Regions from separate parts of the Ruegeria sp. CF5 genome, predicted to be linked through region 2. Evidence: riboswitches for the same ligand, from Rfam matches in the RefSeq annotation. Region 2 holds a riboswitch; the other holds the start of a gene.
The links. Region 2 has a riboswitch for thiamine pyrophosphate ahead of thiD (bifunctional hydroxymethylpyrimidine kinase/phosphomethylpyrimidine kinase). Riboswitches for the same ligand answer to the same signal wherever they lie in the genome.
Positions count from the first base shown of each region.

Region 1: linked by a shared signal. The riboswitch ahead of thiC (phosphomethylpyrimidine synthase ThiC) and the one ahead of thiD (bifunctional hydroxymethylpyrimidine kinase/phosphomethylpyrimidine kinase) in region 2 are both predicted to bind thiamine pyrophosphate.

Region 1 is NZ_JBQFRI010000003.1:93,063-96,474, reverse strand. Features, by position in the region: gene ACR0NW_RS09835 (hypothetical protein) at 1-199, shown strand, start outside; gene thiC (phosphomethylpyrimidine synthase ThiC) at 455-2,254, opposite strand; TPP riboswitch at 2,357-2,477, opposite strand; gene thpR (RNA 2',3'-cyclic phosphodiesterase) at 2,661-3,179, shown strand.
Region 2 is NZ_JBQFRI010000009.1:92,935-96,346, forward strand. Features, by position in the region: gene dnaJ (molecular chaperone DnaJ) at 1-968, shown strand, start outside; TPP riboswitch at 1,100-1,204, shown strand; gene thiD (bifunctional hydroxymethylpyrimidine kinase/phosphomethylpyrimidine kinase) at 1,252-2,055, shown strand; gene ACR0NW_RS19045 (FAD-dependent oxidoreductase) at 2,052-3,029, shown strand; gene thiS (sulfur carrier protein ThiS) at 3,013-3,207, shown strand; gene ACR0NW_RS19055 (thiazole synthase) at 3,210-3,412, shown strand, end outside.

The sequences.
Region 1 (3,412 bases), on a different contig from region 2:
CGATGATATCAACGCCGTTGCGAAAGCGGTCAAAAGGGGAAAATCGCTGTCGCGGGCCGGGTTGTACTGGAACGCTGCGTGTCTACAGACCATCGGATCTCCAAAATTCTGGCCCAAAAGCGATCTGCAGCCCATCATCAATCAATGGCGGGATTCCCTGCCCAAACAGCCACCGCTAGAATTGCCGATCTGCAATTGAAATCAGGTGGCTGGGTCGCAAAATCATTGAAAGTTTAGGAAGGGCCTTCGCTCGACGCACCTATCTTCCGGGTTTCAGCTATTTGCCGAGATCGCAGGATAGGTGTGCACAGTAAGTCGCTGACTTTGGCCGTTCCAAAATTTTGCGACACATCCCTTGACCATCATAATCGGGATGGGGCCATACCCGCACCAACGCGCGTAAGCGTGCCAGTTGCATTGCCGGCGCGAGGCCGGCAAGCAGCTGAAATCGTGATCATTCATCCAGCTCAGTCACGGGTATATACAGATCGCCGCCATCGCGAAACTTCTCGGTCATGGCCTTCATCCCCTCTTTCTGCGCTTCGCTGCGAATGTCGTGGCTGATCCGCATCGAGCAGAATTTCGGACCGCACATAGAACAAAAATGCGCCACTTTATGCGCCTGCTTGGGCAAGGTCTGGTCGTGGAAATCCCGCGCCGTCTCGGGATCGAGCGAGAGATTGAACTGATCTTCCCAACGAAATTCGAACCGTGCGCGGGATAGCGCATCATCACGCCGCTGCGCCCCGGGTAGACCCTTGGCCAGATCTGCGGCATGGGCGGCAATCTTGTAGGTGATCACACCGGTTTTCACGTCATCACGATCGGGAAGACCCAGATGTTCCTTGGGCGTGACATAGCACAGCATCGCACAGCCGAACCATCCGATCATCGCCGCCCCAATGCCGCTGGTGATATGGTCATAGCCCGGTGCAATATCCGTGGTCAGCGGTCCAAGTGTGTAGAATGGCGCCTCGTGGCAGCATTCCAACTGCTTGTCCATGTTCTCTTTGATCTTGTGCATGGCCACATGACCCGGCCCCTCGATCATCACCTGGCAATCCTTTTCCCAGGCGATTTTGGTCAGCTCGCCCAGTGTTTCAAGCTCGGCAAACTGTGCCTTGTCATTTGCGTCGGCAATCGAGCCAGGGCGCAGGCCGTCACCAAGGCTGAACGCCACGTCATAACGACGGCAAATCTCGCAGATTTCAGCGAAGTGCTCATACAGGAAGCTTTCCTTGTGGTGGTACAGACACCACTTGGCCATAATCGAGCCGCCACGCGACACAATGCCAGTCACCCGGTTCACCGTCATAGGCACCATATGCAAGCGCACACCGGCGTGGATGGTGAAGTAGTCGACACCCTGTTCGGCCTGTTCGATCAGCGTATCGCGGAACACCTCCCAGGTCAGGTCTTCGGCGACGCCGTTCACCTTTTCCAACGCCTGATACATCGGCACTGTGCCAATCGGCACCGGGCTGTTGCGGATGATCCATTCGCGTGTGTTGTGGATGTTGCGCCCAGTAGAGAGGTCCATCACCGTATCCGCGCCCCACCGGATCGCCCAGACCATCTTGTCCACTTCTTCCTCCATGGAAGAGGTCACGGCAGAGGTGCCCATATTGGCATTGACTTTGACCAGGAAATTGCGCCCGATAATCATCGGCTCGCTTTCCGGGTGGTTGATGTTGTTGGGGATGATCGCACGCCCGGCTGCAATCTCGGCGCGCACGAATTCCGGCGTCACATAATCGGGGATGCGAGCCCCAAAATCATTGCCATCCCGAAGACAGGGTGATGTCTCGCGAAGCTGGTTTTCGCGGATTGCTACAAACTCCATTTCCGGCGTGATAATGCCCGCGCGAGCATAGGCCAGTTGGGTCGGCGCTGCGCCGTCCTTGCCACGCAGAGGGCGTGGTTTGACCGGAAATTCCGGCGTCAGTTTGTCACCCTGAACAAATCCGTTGTCGGCGTCGGTGATCTCGCGCCCGTCATATTCCTCGACATCGCCACGCGCCTTGATCCATTCGGCACGCAGCGTCGGCAAACCTTGTTTGATATCGGTCAGGGTGTCAGGATCCGTATAGGGGCCGGAACTGTCATAGACCGGCAGAGGCGCCTCTCCTGCTGTCGGGTGGGTTGAAATCTCGCGCATGGGCACGCGGACATCGTCATGTAGCTCACCCGCGACATAGATTTTGCGCGACGCGGGCAATTCACCGGTGGTGATTTTCGGATTTGGGACATTCATTTTGGCGCTCCTCAAGCTCAAGCCGAAAAAGAACCAGATGAATTTGGTGAGGAGGCAAGGGCTCAACACGAGCCCATTTATCAGATCGCAGGGTCCAGATTTAGCAATACGACCTTAGCTTCCTACGCCAGTATCAACTGGGTCAGGTTCAAAGGGTCGCGTCACCGGGTTTTCACCCACTCAGCCTCTCAGTCCCCTTGGCGGGACTCCCCTGCATAGGTTCTCAATAGGAACGAACAGTGTGATTGTAAAGTTTCAAAATTGGTCATTGGCGCAGCCGCAGCGAATTCACCTATTTCTGCCTCAACGCCATCTGAGACCCGGTTTTGAACGTCCGGAATGTGCGGTTCGCGAATTGCTGCACGGGCGAGACTACGAGTGGTGCTAAAGGTCTAGAAAGGGCTCTATGCGGTCTTTCATTGCGATATCGCTTAGCGACGACGTAAAGGCAGCTTTTGTGCCCTTGCAACGCGCGCTGCCGGTCGGCCGACTGGTATCGTCGGACAACATGCACTTGACGCTAGCCTTTCTGGATGATCAGGCCGAGGAGACCTTAGAGGAATTGCATGAAGAGCTTTTGGTACTTTCAGCTCCACCCTTCGGCGTCACCTTTTCAGGGATCGAAATTTTTGGGCAGGTTCTGGCTGTCGCAGTGGAGGATTGTCCGGCACTTACAGCCTTGCACCAAAAAATCCATACTGCCATGCGTCGAGCTGGGATCGTGCTACCCCGCCGGCGCTTTCGCCCGCATGTGACTATTGCTCGCTTCAAACCAGGACAACGCGAGGCGGTTCAGCTCGTCCAACATTCGCGCACTATGAACGCCTTGCCAAAGATGCCGGTGACCGGCTTTACCCTATACCAATCGACCTTGCGCCCAGAAGGTGCCAGACACGAAGCCTTGGCGCATTATATACTCAGGTGACGGGCGCCGTTGAAGCCAAACGGCCAGCGCTTGGCATACATGTATGAAAAAGAAGATCGCTGTTGAACGCCCGTCCAAAAAACGCTCCTTGGAGCGGTCGCAGCGATAACTCTGTTTGTCCACCACTTGCCATTACTCGCCGGTACTCCAAACGTCCGGTTTTCGCAGTTTCGTGACCTGCTGTACAAGCAAAATGCTGGACCACATTAAATAGCTGGAAAGGGCTCTTTCGA
Region 2 (3,412 bases):
AGAAAAAGGCCGCCTATGACCGCTTTGGCCACGCGGCGTTCGAAAACGGCATGGGTGGCGGTGGCCGTCCCGGTGGCGGTTTCGGATCGGGCGATTTCTCCAGCGCATTCTCGGACGTGTTCGACGACCTGTTCGGTGATTTCATGGGCGGTCAGCGCGGAGGTGGCGGCGGACGCCGGGCCGCGCGCGGGTCCGACCTGCGCTATAACCTGCGCGTAACGCTGGAAGAGGCGTTTGCCGGGATGCAAAAGACGATCAACGTCCCCACTGCGGTTGGTTGCTCGTCCTGTGATGGAACCGGCGCCGAAGGCGGTGCTGAACCCTCGACCTGTCCGACCTGTTCGGGCATGGGCAAAGTGCGGGCTCAGCAGGGCTTTTTCACGGTTGAACGCACATGCCCCACCTGTTCCGGTCTGGGTCAGATCATCAACAACCCCTGTAAATCCTGTCAGGGCGCTGGCCGCGTTGAAAAAGAACGCGCGCTGTCCGTCAACATTCCCGCAGGTGTCGAAACCGGCACCCGCATCCGTCTGGCAGGCGAGGGCGAGGCCGGAATGCGCGGTGGCCCTCCGGGTGATCTTTACATCTTTGTCGAGGTTTCTCCGCATCAGCTGTTCGAACGCGACAGCGTGAACCTCTATTGCCGGGTTCCGGTCAGCATGGCCAAGGCTGCGCTGGGCGGTTCGATCGAGGTTCCCACCATCGACGGCGGTCGCGGCCGCGTTCAGATCCCGGCCGGCAGCCAGTCCGGCCGCCAGATGCGCCTGCGCAGCAAGGGTATGCCAGCCCTGCGCGGCGGCGGTGTTGGCGACATGTTCATCGAACTTGCCGTCGAAACCCCAGTCAACCTGACCAGCCGCCAGAAAGAGCTGCTGCGCGAGTTCGAAGAGCTGGGCGAAGACAACCATCCCGAATCCAAAAGCTTCTTTTCCTCGGTGAAAACCTTTTGGGACGGAATGAAGGGCTAAGCCCGACCGCAACCCGAATTCAGGCCGGCCCAATCGGGCCGGCCTTTTTTGGCCCGATCAATAAGTCCAGATTGGCCTCAATCCCCACAGGATTGGCCCTTGATTCCTGCGCCATCCCCTGAGATTGTCCGCGCCAACCGTTGGGGTGCCCGATTGCGGGCTGAGAGGCGTGGATGCGTTAACCCATCGAACCTGATCCGGGCAATTCCGGCGTAGGGAACGGTCTAAAGACAAGAGAACGTTTTTTATGCCCCTCGTTGCCCAAGTGAATTGGAGCAACCAAATGGCGCATATCGCGTTGACAATAGCTGGATCTGACAGCGGCGGCGGAGCGGGCATTCAGGCCGACCTCAAGGCCATGTCCGCGCTGGGCGTTTACGGCGCCAGCGTGATTACTGCGGTCACTGCCCAGAATACGCAGGCGGTTACTGCGGTACACGGAATTCCGCTGGACGTCATTGCGGCCCAGATCGACGCGGTTCTGAGTGATCTGGACGTCCGGGCGATCAAGATCGGGATGCTTGCCACACCCGAAATCATCCAGACGGTCGCCGATGGCCTTTCCGGCTTTGACGGCCCGGTGGTTCTTGACCCGGTGATGATCGCCAAATCCGGTGATGCGTTGCTGGCCCGCGAGGCGGTGCAATCCCTGCGCGACCTGCTGGTTCCCCGCGCCACGGTGCTGACCCCGAACTTGCCCGAGGCCGCCTGCCTGTTGAATGAAATGGTCGCCGAAACGGATGATGAGATGATCCGGCAGGGATATGCCCTGTCCGCCATGGGGGCCAAATCCGTCCTGATGAAAGGCGGGCACGGCAAGGGTGATCTGTGCCGCGACCTGCTGATCGACAGCACCGGAGTTCTGGCGCAGTTCGAGGCCCCGCGACAGGACACGAAAAACACCCATGGAACCGGCTGCACCCTGTCATCCTCAATCACAGCCGGATTGGCCAGTGGGCTGACGGTGCCCGAAGCGACGGCGCAGGCGCATGACTATCTGCAGGGTGCGATCTCGCAGGCGGATGGTCTTGCGGTTGGACATGGACATGGTCCGGTGCATCACTTCCATCGGGTCTGGGGCGCGTGAAGGATTTCTCGGTCATAGGTGCCGGTGTCTCCGGCCTTGCGGTTGCGACCGAACTGGTCGCGCGCGGGGCAACGGTTCAGATCTTCGACCCCGGCGGTGTGCCGGGGCCGCATTGCTGTTCCTGGTGGGCAGGCGGCATGCTGGCGCCCTGGTGCGAGTACGAGAACGCCGAAGAACCCGTGCTGCGGCTGGGTCAGCAGGCCATCGGTTGGTGGGCCGATAAAACCCGCGTAACGCGCCATGGAACCCTGGTTGTTGCCAGTGGCCGAGACTTGCCCGATCTGCGCCGTTTTGCCCGTCGTACCGAAGGCTTTGCCGAGGTGGATCGAGCAAAAATAGCCAAGTTAGAGCCTGATTTAGACAAGTTCGGCAAAGGTCTTTTCTTTGCGGACGAGGCGCATCTTGACCCGCGCAAGGCGCTGCAGGACCTTGTGCGCAGATTGCAGGACAACGGCGTGGTGTTTCACCGCAAACTGGCTCCGGCGCGTCTTGAAAACGCGATCGACTGCCGGGGCCTGCACGCCCGCGACCTGCTCTATGACCTGCGAGGCGTCAAGGGCGAGATGCTGGTGATCCGCTGCCCGGATGTCACTCTGTCGCGCCCCGTGCGTTTGCTGCATCCGCGTATGCCGCTTTACATCGTACCGCGCGGAGACGGCGTTTACATGCTGGGCGCGACGATGATCGAATCCGAGGACAGCAGCCGGATCACCGCCCGCTCGATGCTGGAAATGCTCAGCGCCGCCTATGCCCTGAACCCTGCCTTTGGCGAGGCCGAGGTGCTGGAAATCGGCGTCGATCTGCGCCCCGCCTTCCCCGACAACCTGCCGCGTATCCGGCGGCTGGGGCGGACAATCTATGCCAACGGTCTCTATCGTCACGGCTACCTGCTGGCGCCCGCGCTGGCGCAGGGGGTGGCCGATCTGGCGCTGGAAAACAAACATTCGGAGATGGTCGATGAAGATCGTGCTTAACGGCGAACCGCGCGAGGTGCGCGCCGAAACCCTGTCTGAACTGCTGACCGAATGCGGGTTTTCCGGCCGCGTCGCCACTGCGGTGAACGAAGATTTCGTGCCCTCGGGCCTGCGCGTCGCCCACAAACTGACCGATGGCGACCGGGTCGAGGTCGTCGCGCCGATGCAGGGGGGGTGAGGATGAAAACCTTCTACGGCACTGAACTGCCAAATCCTCTGATGCTGGGTACGGCGCAATATCCCAGCCCGGCCATTCTGGAACAGGCGTTCCGTGACAGCGGGGCAGGGGTTGCCACCGTATCCCTGCGTCGTGAAGGCGCGGGCGGTGCCGGGCAAACATTCTGGCAGATGATCCGCGATCTGGGCGTGCTGGTCCTGCCCAA